Regions from separate parts of the Catenibacterium sp. GCM10023432 genome, predicted to be linked through region 1. Evidence: riboswitches for the same ligand, from Rfam matches in the RefSeq annotation. Region 1 holds a riboswitch; the other holds the start of a gene.
What was found. Region 1 has a riboswitch for ZMP and ZTP ahead of ACFOZZ_RS08020 (phosphoribosylaminoimidazolecarboxamide formyltransferase). Riboswitches for the same ligand answer to the same signal wherever they lie in the genome.
Positions count from the first base shown of each region.

Region 2: linked by a shared signal. The riboswitch ahead of ACFOZZ_RS01400 (formate--tetrahydrofolate ligase) and the one ahead of ACFOZZ_RS08020 (phosphoribosylaminoimidazolecarboxamide formyltransferase) in region 1 are both predicted to bind ZMP and ZTP.

Region 1 covers NZ_JBHSEB010000057.1:559-9,005, forward strand. Annotated here, with positions in the region: gene ACFOZZ_RS08005 (hypothetical protein) at 38-229, shown strand; gene ACFOZZ_RS08010 (ABC-F family ATP-binding cassette domain-containing protein) at 240-1,970, shown strand; gene ACFOZZ_RS08015 (RNA-guided endonuclease InsQ/TnpB family protein) at 3,022-4,179, opposite strand; ZMP/ZTP riboswitch at 4,421-4,507, shown strand; gene ACFOZZ_RS08020 (phosphoribosylaminoimidazolecarboxamide formyltransferase) at 4,546-5,724, shown strand; gene murB (UDP-N-acetylmuramate dehydrogenase) at 5,762-6,757, shown strand; gene ACFOZZ_RS08030 (DEAD/DEAH box helicase) at 6,822-8,447, shown strand, end outside.
Region 2 covers NZ_JBHSEB010000003.1:35,639-44,085, reverse strand. Annotated here, with positions in the region: gene ACFOZZ_RS01430 (transposase) at 1-1,172, opposite strand, end outside; gene ACFOZZ_RS01425 (hypothetical protein) at 1,644-2,225, opposite strand; tRNA gene ACFOZZ_RS01420 (tRNA-Leu) at 2,282-2,367, opposite strand; gene pepV (dipeptidase PepV) at 2,414-3,778, opposite strand; gene ACFOZZ_RS01410 (NUDIX hydrolase) at 3,899-4,348, shown strand; gene ACFOZZ_RS01405 (flavin reductase) at 4,357-4,857, opposite strand; ZMP/ZTP riboswitch at 4,948-5,028, shown strand; gene ACFOZZ_RS01400 (formate--tetrahydrofolate ligase) at 5,143-6,813, shown strand; gene purE (5-(carboxyamino)imidazole ribonucleotide mutase) at 6,893-7,381, shown strand; gene purC (phosphoribosylaminoimidazolesuccinocarboxamide synthase) at 7,397-8,104, shown strand; gene purM (phosphoribosylformylglycinamidine cyclo-ligase) at 8,126-8,447, shown strand, end outside.

The DNA.
Region 1 (8,447 bases):
CATGCTATAATGAGGAAAACAAAGAGGAGATGGAATCATGTGGGTTGTTGAAAGAATTGATGAAAAAGGGTATTATCATCTAGAAAACTTAAAGACAGGTGAAACCATTTTAAAGAGGGGTTTAAATGCACATGAGAATGATGTATTAGATGAATGCTTCCATGTTTTACCTGAAGAGACTAAGAAGAGAAAACAAGAAGTGGATGATTTGTTCCACTCTCTTTTATAGAGGTGACTACATGTTAATTAATATACAGAATTTATCTTATGCGATTGGTGAGAGACAGTTGTATAAGAACTTGAATATGATTGTAGAGGATACAGATAAGATTGCCTTAGTTGGTGTCAATGGAACAGGTAAGAGTACTTTATTAAAGATGATTGCCCATCATGACAGTCCTGCAATCACTTATAAGAAGGATCTAAAGATTGCATACTTATCTCAGAATCCTGTATTTAGAGATAATGAAACGATTCTCAATGAATCAAAACATATTCTTAAGGATGTCCCTGAATATTCTATTAAGTCTTCTTTGACACGTTTTGGTTTAGAAGATATGGATCAGGTAATCAGTACTTTATCTGGGGGGCAGAAAAAACGTTTAGCTCTTGCAATCGTATTACTGGAAGAATGTGATCTACTTATTCTAGATGAACCGACTAATCATCTAGATACTCCTATGATTGAATATCTAGAAAAATATTTAATTAAGCGTTCTAAAGGTTTACTTATGGTCACTCATGATCGTTACTTCCTAGAACGTATTACAAATAAGATTTATGAATTAGATAGAGGTGAGATTTTCCCTTATGTTGCTAACTATTCTCATTTCCTAGAATTAAAAGCTGAAAGAGAAAACAATGCCTTACAGGCACAAAGAAAAAGAAACCTCTTCTTAAAGAAAGAATTAGAATGGGTCAGAGCAGGTGTTCAGGCACGTTCTACTAAGAGTAAAGACCGTTTACAGCGTTTTGAAGAATTATCTTCTATTGAACAGATTCAGGACAAAGGAACTGTTGAACTTATAGATACTACAAGTCGTTTAGGTAAGAAGACTATTGAGTTAGTGAATGTGTCTAAAAGTTATCCTGATAAGGTGATGTTTAAGCCATTTTCTTATTTATTTAAGAGATTTGACCGTATAGGTATATTAGGACAAAATGGCTGTGGTAAGACAACACTACTCAATATGATTGCAGGTATTATCACCGATTATGATGGTGAGATTATTATTGGTGATACAATCCGTATGGGCTATTTCCAGCAGCATTTCCATTATGATGATCCTACAATGAGAGTTATTGATTATATTAGAGAAACAAGTGATAATCTAGAAACAAGCGAAGGTACACTTAGTGCTCGTAATATGTGTGAACGTTTCTTATTTGATGACCATGCCCAATATACACAGATTGGTAAGTTATCAGGTGGTGAACAGAGAAGACTTTATTTATTAAAGGTTTTAATGGGTGCACCGAATGTATTACTATTAGATGAACCGACTAATGACTTAGACATTGAAACATTGAATGTATTAGAAGATTATCTAGATACATTTAAAGGTATTGTGATTACTGTATCCCATGACCGTTATTTTCTAGATCGTATTGTGGATGGTTTATTTGTCTTTAAGGATCAGGAAATTCATTATGTGAATGGTGGCTATAGTGCTTCTATTGATATCACTAATACTAAGAAAGAAACAGAATCTCAAAGAGAAGACTATCGTAAACAGGCTAAAGAAAATAGAAAGAGAAGATTAACCTTCAGTGAAAAGAAAGAACTAGAAGGTATGGATGATCTTCTTATGAATCTAGAAACACGTTTAAGTGAAATCGATGAAGAAATGGGAAGTACCCAGGATTTTGAAAAGCTTGATGAATTAAGTAAAGAACGTGATGAAGTTGAAAAGACTTTAGAAGAAAAGAATGAACGTTATCTAGAACTATTAGAAATAGAAGAAAGCTAATGAAAAGAGGAACCCATTTGGATTCCTCTTTTGCTATATAAGGAGAAGCATTAGACTCATTTGAATAATTTGTCAAACCCATCTTATTGATATTGAGTTCTTTTTATTATTAGACTAGTAATGGATTCAACATTTTATTAGAAATTTTCATTTCTCACTGAATATAAGATCGAGTCTTACTATAATTGCCGTATTTCTTCATTTTACTTTTCGGTTCGTTAGACTAGGAAGTCAAGTAACATGTCTTATATTTAATGTTTTATCTTCTGTCTTCTCTTTTCGCTTATATCATATATTATCATTTGTACGAATGCAAGCGTTTACAACAAATTTTTATAAAATGAAAATTTATTGTAAAATAGATGCTTTTTCACAAATACAATTGACGTTAGTATACATATACTATACAATACAACTACGCCAGCAGTAGAAGTACTCTAAGTGAGCTTACCTGCGCAAAAATCTCCTTGTCCATCGACAAGGAGTTTTTTTCTCCAAATGAAAAAGCTATGGCTTTTACATCACCATAGCTTTTTCTGCTGGATACTAGGATTACATCTTTTGGATTCAATTTCCAGCGTTAATAGATAAATAGAAAACCTTTTCACAGCCTTCTGATATATAGATCAACGTACCTTATTATTATATTCAGGAACTATCTCCCGTTTTCCACCTTTCTTATAGACCATATTATTAATAAAGCATATAAATCATTATTGGTGGATAAATACGTTTTTCCTAATTTAATTGAGTATCCTCAACGGATACTCAGTCACAGTATCCCATGGGAATCTCTCCTTTCTGACTAAGTTCTTTGAGATGAATGTATATGTTAAGGAGGTCTTCCTCCTCTCTTTCTGACTTAATTGTAACCTAATAATCGCAATTATGCAAGCGTTTACATTCTGTTTTTATATAATGAAAATGCTTGTTTTGTGAACTACCTCGACTTAATACTCCGTATTTGAAGTCAAGGCTTCTAGGATGCTTACGCATCCGTTTAAGAAGATTGATATTTAAGTCTCCACCTATTGCTAGGCAATCCTTATTCTTATTCCGTGTCCACTTCGCCTCTACTGTATAGGATGTTTACATCCACAACTCTACTTTTACGCAAGATATTTAATGCACCATTCACATCTGCATTCAGAACTTGTCCACTCGCTGTTCTATACTGTCCACGATGTATTCTCTTTCCACTGAAATAGTATTCTTCAGTATCATCACTCTTATAGACTGGTATGACATCCTTATCCCAGAAGCTGGCCTTTGAGGTGTAGGATTCCTCCTGCATTACAAGTATGATGCCATTCAGCTCACAGAGATATTCAAGCTTATCTCTCAGCTTTCCATATGGAATATTGACGAAGATCTGATTGTTTCTTCTGCCAATGTTGGAATCCTTCTGAAATGTTTCATTATAGCCCACAACAAGAGTTCCGATATCATGATTGATACAGTAATCAATCACAATGCGTGCAGTCTTGTTCATGTAATCATTTATTTTATTGTTACGCCTGCGTGCTAATGCCTTCTGTCTGTTGGTTGTCTTCCTGTCATAGTCCTGCTTATCCTTGATGGACTGTAATCTTGCATTTTTCTTGTTAAACCACTGGTTAATGGACTTCAGTCTTCTTCCATCGATGATGAATGTTTCAACTTTACTTGACAGGCCAGTGACAAGATTATTGATATCAAGGTCTAATGCCAGTGCATTTGTTGTATTGAGATTCCTTTGAATGCATTCAGCTTCATAGGTATACTGAATTTCAAAGAACCTGGCATCTGCCTTTGGTATGATACGTATTTCCTTCACTTTCTTATCAAGCAGTATAGGTGGAATAGTAATCTCAACAGCCTTATGTGTCTTTCTGAAGCTGTTTGAATATGGAAGTATGAGCCTATTCCCTTCAAGTCTTACAAATCCAATGACGAGTGTAGTATATCCATCACTAGGAAGATAGTGTGGAAGTCTGCAGTCCCTAAGTGCATGCTTTCCCTGCTTTGCCTTTTTAAGAAGACCAAAGAATGATTTGAATGAACCATCTACAACCTTGAGTATCTGCTGTGCCATATTGGAATTAAGCGTTCTATAGTTATCAGACGACTTCAGAAGTGCATAGTTCAACTCAAACTTGAGATACTTGCCTTGGCGCAAAGTAGTGCTGTCTGATGTTATAGATTGCCTGATTAGTAAGATTCTTTGCAATATGACATAATTCCTTGATGGAACAATAGTCTTCCTTGGACAGATGCTTTACCTGCTGCTTGACTGTAAGATATATAATCTCCTTTCTGTAGATTTAGGAAAAGAAGTTTCCTATATGTATTATACGATTTCTAACTCCAGAATTTCTCAATTAGATGCATTAAAAGCATTCACCCCACACTATTTTTATATTGAGGTGGGGTTTTCTGCTTGTTTTATACAACTCTTTTTACTATAATAACATTAGTTATATGACTGACGGAAGTGGAATTGACCACAGGGAGTATAATAAATCAAAATGAAGAAGCCGACCGTCTGGGCAAAGAAGCCTGGAGTATGTGTCGGCTTCTTTTTTTGGAGGAATCTATGAAAGAATTAGAATTAAAGTATGGCTGTAACCCTAATCAGAAACCTGCTAAGGTGTTTATGGAAGAAGGAGAACTTCCTTTTACTGTCTTAAATGGTAAACCTGGTTATATCAACTTATTAGATGCTTTTAATAGCTGGCAGTTAGTGAAGGAATTAAAGGAAGCAACTCATATGAGCTGTGCAGCAAGTTTTAAGCATGTATCTCCTGCCGGTGTAGCTATTGGGACACCTTTAACTGAAGTAGAAAGACAGATGTATTTTGTAAAGGAAAGTGCTGAAGAGTTAAGTCCAATTGCTAATGCATATATTAAGGCAAGAGGTAGTGACCGTATGAGTTCATATGGTGATTTCTGTGCTCTTTCTGATGTATGTGATGAAGTGACTGCTAAGCTTATTAATCGTGAAGTAAGTGATGGTATTATTGCGCCTGGTTATACAAAAGAAGCTTTAGAAATACTTAAGAAGAAAAGAAGAGGCACTTATTGTGTATTACAGATGGATCCTCACTATGTACCTAATCCAGTAGAAATCAAACAGGTATTTGGTATTACATTCCAGCAAGGTAGAAATAACTGCGTGATTAATGAAGAGATGTTTAAAGATGTTGTATCTAAAAACAAAGATATCCCTGAACATGCATTACATGACTTAATCCTTTCTATGATCACATTAAAGTATACACAGTCTAATTCTGTATGTTATGTCAAGAATGGTCAGGCTATTGGTATTGGAGCTGGCCAGCAGTCTCGTATCCATTGTACAAGACTTGCTGGTAATAAGGCAGATGTCTGGTTCTTACGTCAGCATCCTAAGGTATTAGGTTTACAGTTTGCAGATGGTTTAAAACGTGCTGAAAAGGATAATACAATTGATGCATATGTATCAGATGATTATGAAGATGTACTTGGTGAGGATGTATGGCAGAACTATTTCAAGATAAAACCAGAAGTATTTACAAGAGAAGAAAAGAAAGAATGGTTAAAGAAGAATACAGATGTTGTACTAGGTAGTGATGCATTCTTCCCATTTGGAGATAATATTGAACGTGCCCATAAGAGTGGTGTGAAGTATGTGGGTGAACCTGGTGGTTCTATTCGTGACGACCATGTTATTGATACATGTGATAAGTATGATATGGTTCTTGCATTCACACATCAGAGATTGTTCCATCATTAATGCACACTTTTGAAAAAACTATGTTATAATGCACTTTATGAGAATAAATGAGAATGTAGAAATCAAGGAACTCACTACAATGCGCCTAGGCGGTCTAGCGCGTTATGTGATTGAATTAGAGACCGTAGAAGATGTAGAAAAAGCTTACTTATTTGCAAAAGAACGTCATCTTCCTGTATTTATTTTAGGAACAGGAAGTAATGTAATTGGAAAAGATGAAGGTTTCAAGGGGGTTATTCTTTTAAACCGTATTAAGGGTATACGTTCTATTGATGAATTGACAGTTGTTGCAATGGGTGGAGAACTACTTGATGATCTTGTTGCTTTTACTACAGAAAAAAATTTATCTGGTATTGAAGCATTGAGTGCTATTCCTGGTACAGTAGGTGCTGCACCTGTACAGAATGTAGGTGCCTATGGTCAGGAAATTGTACAGGTATTAGACTCTGTTCTTGCTTATGATTTAAAGGAAGAAAAGTATGTCACTATTAAGAAAGAAGATATGAAGCTAGGCTATAGATCAAGTATCTTCAATCATGGTGAAGATGCAGGACGTTATTTGATTATCTCTATGACTATTCACTTAAGTCATGATACACTTACTCCTCCTTTCTATACTTCTTTACAGAATTATGTAGAAGAACATCAGATTACTGATTTCTCTCCTAAATCTATTAGAGAGATGGTGACTGAAATACGCTGGTCGAAGCTTCCTAAACCTGAAGAAATGGCAAGTTCTGGATCATTCTTTAAGAATGTTTATTTAGATGATGCTGAAGCTGATCGTTTAAGAGGTATGAATGTACCGGTATGGGAAGGAAATAAAGTCCCTTCTGGATGGTTGATAGACCATGCTGGATTAAAGGGAATGGTTTTCCATGGCATGCGTGTATCTGAGAAAGCTGCACTGATCTTAATTAATGAAAGTGCACAAAGTTATGCACACTTAAAACAGGCTAGAGAAGAAATCGTTTCTATTATTGAAAAGAAATATGGTTTAACTCTACAACAGGAGCCTGTTGAACTGGAATAAATTTTATTCCAGTTTTTTTGTGTTCCTTCTTATGATATAATTAGTTAGATTAGGAGGAATTGCTATGTTATTTATCACTGACAATGAATTTGAACGTGTTGTATCTAGAGCACGTAACCGTGATATTGCACGAGAATATTATCGAAGAGATTATGTTGTGAATGTTTCTATTACAACTGATAATCGTGGTTATTATCATATTTCTGGTAAGGTTATGATTAATGGTAATATCTATCTTCCTCGTGTTCTTGTAAATCCCAATTCTAAAATAGTTTCTACAGACTGTAATTGTATTTATGCCGATGAATATACAGCCTGTGGTCATATAGGCGCCCTTATCTTAAAGGTTCAGGAGTTATCTCCTAATACATTCCCTTATCGTTATGCTGTTGATTTACAAAAGCGTGCACAGGAAGAAAAGAAAAGTGCTATGAGAGAACGTCTTTTATGGGAACAGCGTATGCAGGAATATAGACGTAAAGAAAGAGAAAAGGAAACCAATGAACTGACTGATTATATAAAAAAACAATTAGTGAATCAGTTTACACCTGTTGATTCTACACCTGTTCATTTAAGACTATTTGCAGATGACTGGCAGTTTGGCATTACTTTAAAGATTGGACGTAATAGAGATTATATTGTAAAGAGTATTCCTAATTTTGTGACACAAATGCAAAATAATGAATATCATACGTATGGGAAGACACTCGCTTTTGTGCATAATCCTGATATTCTTGATGAACCTTCAAAGAAGATTTATCAATTTATTTTAAGATATTATCATTCACATTTATCTAGTAATAACACTTTATTCATCAATGATGATAATGTCGATGCTTTCTGGGATTTACTTGAAGAAATCCCTCAGGCAATGCATCCTTTTGCCCGTTTAGAGGATGAATTACATCCTGTTGTATCAGTGTCTAAGGATAAGCATGATACAATTCTAGAATTGGACACAGACCTCTCACCTTACTATATTGGTAAGAAGAACTTATATAATTATAGCCCTTCCACACATTCTTTTACACGTTATCGTTTTGATAAGCAGGGAGTAAGTGTTGAGTTATTGAATCGATTTGATACATTACAGCGTCTTTATGTATCCCATGATCAGTTAGAAAACTTTACACGTTATATTATTTCTCCTACAAAGAAATATATTGAGTATATAGGTCTAGAAGATAAGATTAAGGAAGAAACGCATTTAGAAATCTATGCAGATGTAGATGAAGATGAATATGCTTTAGTTAGCCTAATTGGAACATATGAGGATGGTAAGCATGATATTCTTAAAGAAGATGTGCCTCATTCTTTAAAGGCAGATTTGATTATTAGTTTCCTAGAGAAATATAATCCTGATGATATGTCAGGACCTATGCGTTTTGATACACATCGTGATGAAACAATTGATATGATTCATGATGGTTTAAATCACTTGAATAAGTTGACAGATGTTTATGTATCTGATTCTTTACAGGCTATTGGTTCTAAGAAGTCTATGAACTTATCTGTTGGTATTAAGGTTTCTCATAATTTATTAGAAATGGATCTGGATTCTTTAGATGTTCCTAAAGAAGAACTGGCTGATATTATAGCAAGTCATCAGAAGAAGAAACGTTATCATCGTTTAAAGAATGGTCAGTTACTTTACATTGATACACATGAATTAGATGAGTTAGGTCAGATG
Region 2 (8,447 bases), on a different contig from region 1:
CGTCTTGACCTGTCCATTGCACGGTATAGCAGACGTTCTTTTCTCTCGGAAGTCTGAATACTATTGCCACGCTCTGAAAGATTCTTCAAGCCCACCTCCGTATCAGATGTATAAGCAACAGTCTGTGTACCAATATCAGCACCGATCATTCCTTTGCCATATTTATGTCTTGGATTGCCATGCTTATCATATTTTGGCTTTGCTTTACCCTCGATAGTAAGATGCAGATATACTCTGTATTTACCTCTTATCATCCTGGGAACAAGCGTAGCATAGCAGGGTCTGTATGTATCTATGCAACAGCCATCTTTAATAAGAGTATTAACAGCCCTGTCATCCAGAATCTCAGATTCGGCAAGATATGATAAAATCGCATCTACTTCATCCTGTTGGAATCTATCATTTATTTGTATTCCAAATACCATCCTGCCAAGTTTGAACTGTAGTTTATTATCTATAACGGATATAGGTATACCACGATTCATCTGCTTTGCACGAATACAAGGCAGTTCTCCATATCTTGAGAAATGAATGGCATTGCCATTACCATATAAGCATTTTTCAATACCACGCCAAATATCTTCGGCTTTAGTCAGAGCAAATACAGCGTCTACACCATATTTCTTGCCTATTGGAATCATGGACGTTCTGCAGTATTCCCATGTAATATTATAAGCTTTCTGCATTTCATTAAGTTGTTCAGCATAAGTTTTTCGTTTAGCCTTATCTTTAGAATTACCATAAAGAAAGAGTAATTTACGGTATCTCTTTGTACGCATAAGCTGGTCATAATTCTTTCTCATAAGACCAACAAGCTCATTCCCAGCTTTGCGCATCTTATCAGAAAGAGCCACTACTTTAAGTACATCAGAATAAGACATATCGGTTTCTACAGCCATGATATGCCTGTCAGAAAGTTTATGAAATCGTTTAAGAATCCTTTTGTATTCTTCGTCAGTCATCATTTTTCTGCTCCTTAATATTATCTTAATTACTGTAGATACAAAATATCCTCTAGACCATAAAATACCGCATCCTGCATAGGATTGTATTAATTGTGGAAATGCCTTGAATAGTTCAATAGCACTTATATCTTTAAAAGTCCCTACAACATCACAGGGAGCAGCAGTTTGTGGTACATCTACAAAGACATGTATATGGTCAGGCTTCACTTCAAGAGCCTTAATGTGGTAATAGATTTTTCTGTAATATCTGTTTCAATATTTCCTCTACATTACCTTTTAATACCAGAAATATGAATTTAGAATATCTGATGATGTGATACTGTATCAGATATTTTCAATACGAATCAAGTCAAGAAATATGATACTCTCACCTTCCTCAACAGAATAGATACGTGCAGGGTTTTCAAGTTCTATTTTCCATCCAGCAGGAATGGAAATATTTATTTGTACATTGTCACTTTTAGTTCGTGCCGTTACTTATTTCCACAACTTGAATGATATGCTGAATTATTAGGATAGCACTGTTATGCATGGTTATTATTGTTCGCTATATGTGCAGCATTATTAGGATTTTTCTGATTACAGTGATGGTTGTTTTGTTGTATGTGTATTCATATCATAGTTACTTTTACTAATGATCTGTTTACTTTCTATACTTTAATATACATAGATTATATATCATTTTTCTAAGTATTTATCAAGTGAAATGTGGCTTTCATCCCACACGCAAGCGTGTGGGATGAAAGCCACAAATTTATAACCATGGTACATTATAGAATCCTCATCATTGCTGTACCGTGTACCATCACAATGTTCACAAGTCATTTCTATATCTAGAAGAAACTGTATATCCATAGAAATAGTACCAGTACCTTCACACACAGGACATCTTAACTTACCTGTATTATAAGAAAAATCACCTGCACTATATTGATCACTTAATCTTCCATACAACCTTCTTAAATGATAAAATACACCAGAATAAGTTGCAACAGTACTTCTGACATTATTTCCAATAGGGGAGGCATCAATCAAATCAATCTTATTGACCCATGATGCATCCAATTCTTTTACATGATTAGGAAGTGTTTCATGATTTAATGAAGCCTTTATGGCAGGATATAAAGATTCAAGAATCAATGTTGTCTTACCACTTCCTGATACACCAGAAATAGCTACAATCTTATTTAAAGGAATATCAACGTCGATATTTTTTAAATTATGTACCTTTGCGCCTCTTATTTCCATATGATCAATCATACAAAATCCTCCTAAACAAAAAAACTAGCTATCTCTAGCTAGTTCATCTTAATTAATGGTGCGGCCGATGAGATTTGAACTCACACAGACGTACGTCCACAAGTCCCTCAAACTTGCGTGTCTACCATTCCACCACGGCCGCAACTTTGTGCAACTAAAATTATACTTGAGTTGCACATAGAATTCAACTATTTTTTAAGAAGATTATAGAGAGACTGAGCGTAGATAGCAGCTGCAGTTAATAAATCATCTAATGAAATTAATTCATTTTCTTCATGCATATGATGGTTTTTACCAGGGAATTCACAACCAAAAGCAACACAGTTAGGCATTTCTTTTGCATAAGTTCCACCACCGATAGTCTGAGGACCATGTTCATGATCATTTGTGAACTGTACATATGATTCATGAAGCTTCTGAACTAATTCACTATTAGGATCTACATATAATGCAGGACCAATATCATGTTCTTCACTCAAGCCATACTTATTAACAGCTTCATCTACATTCTTAACAAGTTCATCATTGTCTGAGTCATGAGGAAGACGTAAATCAAGAGTTAATGAACCTTCATTATTTTCATAATCTAAGATACCTAGGTTAACAGTTAAAGCACCCATTTCACCAGTAAATGCGACATTGAACTTTTCGCCTAAATAATCATTGTATAAATATTCATCAACGAATTTTGCGTAGCTATTATCAGTTACACTTGCAATATAATGACATAAGTTACTTGCGGCATTATTACCTAACTGAGGCTGAGATGCATGGGCACTCTTACCTTTTAAGAATAAGTGTGTGTTACCATCTACAACTTCTAAAGAACCTTTGAAGTTATTTTCTTTTAAGAATGCATTATATGATTCTTCATAGTCAGTACCCTTTAATACAGCTTTAGCCTGATCTGGTACGATATTCACTACACGTCCTGAATGAATAGAGATTACCTTATCATCATCTGTTTTACTCTTGATGATGAAATGACAGTTACCTTTTTCACCATATACAACAGGGAAATCAGCATCTGGAGTAAATCCCATCTTTGGATATGGACGATGCTGGAAATAGTAATGCATACAGCGAGAACCATTTTCTTCATTACATCCAAAAATGATACGAACCTTCATCTTCTTTTCAAAATCAAGTTCATTAACAATTTTAGCAGCATAATAAGCAGCAATTAAAGGCCCCTTATCATCAGCCACACCACGACCATAGAGTGTATCTCCATCAAGAGTCATATCATATTCTGGATAATCCCATTCCTGACCTTCAGTAGGCACAACATCTAAGTGTCCAAGAATACCAAAACATTCTTCTCCTTCACCAATATCAATAGAACCAGCATATCCATCACAATCATCAGTAACAAATCCATCTCTTTGACCGATAGAAAGCATTAAATCAAGCGCTTTACGGTTATTTTCACCAAATGGCTGATTTTCTTTCGCAGTAGATTCATCAAGAGTTGAAGGAATCAGACATAAGTCCTTTAAATCTTTCAGCATTTCTTCTTTATGCTTTAATACTTCTTCTTTAAAATCAATCATTTTATTCACCTCAGTGACTATTATATACAATTTTTGAATTATTTGAAACACACATACTGCACCTTTTTGTAACGTTCATTCAAGAGTTGTGCTAATATAGTAAAAAGGGGGCAAAAGAATATGGAGAATAAGGACATACAATTTCATATTACAGTCAAAGGTATTGTGATTTATGAAGGCAAGACATTAATCTTAAAACGTGTGAGACCTTCATCAGATGGACTTGGTTATTGGGAATTACCAGGTGGGGGATTAGAATACGGGGAAGATCCTCACCAGGCGCTTGTTAGAGAATTAAAGGAAGAAACAGGACTAGATATTGAAATCATTAAGCCAGTTTATACATTTACGGCTATTAGACCACATTATCAGACAGTGGGTATTGGTTTCTTGTGTATTCCTACAAATGATCAAGTTAAGATTTCATTTGAACATACAGATTATAAGTTTGTGGATGAAGGTGAATTAGAGAAGACACTTGACCCACATATCTTTAATGATATTAAGAAAACAATCGAAGAATATAACCAGATAAGAGAATACAATGAACTAAAAAGAGAAGCGAACTAGCGCTTCTCTTATTTCATATAGATCTTTTCAACTTCACAGATATACATTGTATGGAAATCTTTATTAGGGTAATTCTTATCCACAAGTGTTTCATCTAAGAAACATTCAGGCTTGATTGTATCTTCATAGAGTTTCTTTCCCACAACGATAATGTCTGCTTCTTCAAATGTAGGAAGACCTTCAATAAATGTAGGTGTTAAATCAGTCTTCGCAATCTTATCTCCATCACGTCCAGATTCTCTACCTAATACTGTTAAATCTTTCATATGTTCTCCATTAAAGAATGAAAGAGTCATCTTATCATTAGAATCTATAAATTCCTTTGTATAACGCTGCGGTCTTACAAAACAAGTCATCACTGGCTTATTCCATAATGTACCCATCTCGCCCCATGAAATAGTCATAGTATTAAATGCGTCTTTATTACCTGCACTGAGTAGTGCCCATTCCTTATTCAATTTATTGAATATTTTTAAATCAAATGTCTTTACATCTACTTCTTTAAACATAGTCATTACCTCCGTTTTTATATTATAAACTTATGCCACTATTTAATCAAATTTGTGCTTGTCAAACAATAGGTTATTTGATACACTACAACTGTATTATACGACTGACGGAAGTGGAATTAACCACATGGAGTATAATTTCTTGAAGAGCCGACCGTCTGGGCAACGTCCTGGACTTAGTAGGCTCTTTTTTTGTTTTTTTGAAAAAATGGAAGCATGCAGGTACTGGATTAGTATATAATTGTTTTGAAAGAAAATAACCTGAAAGAGAGGAAAAACAAAAAAATGTTAACAGACGTAGAAATTGCACAGAGTACAGTCATGGAGCCAATTAAAAATGTGGCTGAAAAGATTGGACTGACTGAAGATGATTTAGAATTATATGGTAAATATAAAGCAAAAATCTCTTTAGAAACTATTAAGAAAGTTGAAAATAATCCAGATGGTAAATTAATCCTTGTGACTGCAATTAACCCAACACCTGCAGGTGAGGGTAAGACAACTACAATGATTGGTTTATCACAGGCATTACATCAGTTAGGTAAGAAGTCTATCGTTGCAATGCGTGAACCAAGTTTAGGTCCTTGCTTTGGTATTAAAGGTGGTGCAGCTGGTGGAGGATATGCCCAGGTTGTTCCTATGGAAGATATCAACCTTCATTTTACAGGTGATATTCATGCCATCACTTCAGCAAATAACTTGATTGCGGCAATGCTTGATAACTCTATTCAGCAGGGTAACCCTTTGAATATTGATACTAGACAGGTTGTATGGAAGAGAGTTGTTGACTTAAACGATCGTGCTTTAAGACATATTGTTGTTGGTTTAGGCGGTAAACCAAATGGTGTTCCTCGTGAAGATGGTTTTGATATTAGTGTTGCAAGTGAAGTGATGGGTATCTTATGTTTATCTACTTCTCTTGAAGATTTAAAAGCAAGAGCTGCAAGAATGATTGTTGCTTATAATTATGATGGTGAGCCAGTCACTGTTGATGATATTCATGCAACTGGTGCTGTAACTTTATTATTAAAGGATGCTATCAAGCCAAACCTTGTTCAGACTTTAGATCATACTCCAGTATTTGTACATGGTGGTCCATTCGCCAATATCGCTCATGGATGTAACTCAGTTATGGCTACAAAGCTTGCTATGAAACTTGGCGATTATGCCATTACTGAAGCAGGATTTGGGGCTGATTTAGGTGCTGAAAAGTTCTTAGATATCAAGTGTCGTCAGGCTGGATTAAATCCAGATGCAGTTGTCATTGTTGCGACTGTTCGTGCATTAAAGATGCATGGTGGTGTCAATAAGAAAGAATTAGGTACTGAAAACCTTGAAGCATTAAAGAAGGGTATTGGTAACTTAACTAAACATATTGAAAACATCAAGAAGTTTGGTTTACCTTGTATCGTTGCTATTAACGCTTTCCCTACAGATACAGAAGCTGAATTAAAGCTATTAGATGATATATGTAAGGAATTAAATGTTGAAGTATCTATTTCTGAAGTATGGGCTAAGGGTGGCGAAGGAGGCATTGATCTTGCTAACAAGCTATTAAATATTCTTGATACAGAAGAATCTCATTATGCACCTATCTATTCATTAGATATGCCTATTGATGAAAAGATCAAGACAATCGCCAAAGAAATCTATGGTGCAGATGATGTTGTCTTCACTAAGAAGGCAGCTAACAAGATCAAGAAGTTCACTGCTCAGGGCTTAGGTGATTTACCAATCTGTATTGCGAAAACTCAGTATTCTTTATCAGATGATGCGACTTTACTTGGACGTCCTGAAGGATTCAAGGTAACAATCAATGATTTGATTCCAAATACTGGTTCTGGATTCTTAGTTGCTATTTCTGGAAATATTATGCGTATGCCAGGTTTACCAAAAGTACCAGCTGCTAATAATATGGACATTGATGAAGAAGGTAAGATTACTGGTTTATTCTAATAATTGAGGTCAAGTTTAGGTGAAAGGCCTCTGAGCACCTAGATCATGAAAGTCATAATGAAAATAATGGAGGACTGAAATGAAAGCTGCAGTAATTATGGGTTCTGCCTCTGATGAAGCAAAGGTAGAAAAAGGAATTGCTATATTAAAAGAATATGGCGTAGATGTTGAAGTACGTGCTTTATCTGCACACCGTGCACATCGTGCATTGAGTGAATTTGTAGAAGAATGCAACAACAATGGAACAGATGTTATTTTAACAGCTGCGGGTATGGCTGCTGCCTTACCTGGTGTCGTTGCTTCTATGACAGTGTTACCAGTTATTGGTATTCCAATTAAAGGTGCAAGTTTAGATGGAATGGATGCCTTATTATCAATTGTCCAGATGCCTTCTGGTATCCCAGTTGCAACAGTTGCAATTGATGGTGCTAAGAATGCTGCTTGGTTAGCACTTGAAATCATGGCAATCAAATATCCAGAATTAAGTGAAAAATTAAAGAACAACCGTCAGGCTATGGAAAAAGCCTGCTTAGATACAAATAACGAAATTTCAGAAAAATACAGATAAGAGGAGAAAACAACAATGGAAAAGAAAGAATTAATGTACGAAGGAAAAGCTAAGGAAATTTTTGCAACTGATAATGAAGATGTTATCTTAATGCATTATAAAGATGATGCAACTGCAGGTAATGGTGTAAAACATGATCAGTTTGCTGGTAAGGGTGTATTAAACCACACTATTTCAGGTATTATCTTTGATATGTTAGAAGAAGCTGGTATCAAGACTCATATGATTGAAAAGTTAAATGATACTGATGATTTAGTTAAGAAAGTAGAAATCTTCCCACTAGAAGTTATTGTGCGTAATATTACAACAGGTTCTTTCTGTAAGAGACTTGGGGCTAAGGAAGGTGTTGTTTTAGCAGAACCAATTTTTGAAATTAGTTATAAGAATGATGAATATGGTGATCCATTAATCAATGAAGACCATGCTGTTGCTTTAGGTCTTTGCACTAGAGATGAATATAACACTATTAAATCTGAAACATTAAAGATCAACGAATTACTTAAGGCTTTCTTTTTAAGATTAAACTTAAAGCTTGTAGATTTCAAAATCGAATTTGGTAAGACTAAAGAAGGCGAAATCGTATTAGCTGATGAAATCTCACCAGATTCTTGCCGTTTATGGGATGTAGATACTAACAAGAAGTATGACAAAGACGTATTCAGACAGGATATCGGAGATTTAATTGAAACTTATAAAGCAGTTCTTGCAAGAATGGAAAAATAATAGATAAAAGGATGAAGAAACATGGATTATAAAAAAGCTGGAGTAGACATTGAAGCAGGTTATAAGTCAGTAGAATTAATGAAGAAGCATGTTAAAGCGACTATGAGACCAGAAGTACTTGGTGGTATTGGTGGTTTTGCTGGTGCTTTTGATTTAAGCAAGATCAAGGATATGGAAGAACCAGTTCTTTTATCTGGTACTGATGGCTGTGGTACAAAGGTAAAACTTGCTTTTGTAATGGATAAACACGATACAATTGGTATTGATGCAGTCGCAATGTGTGTGAATGATATTGCTTGTTCAGGTGGAGAACCTCTATTCTTCCTTGATTACATTGCATGTG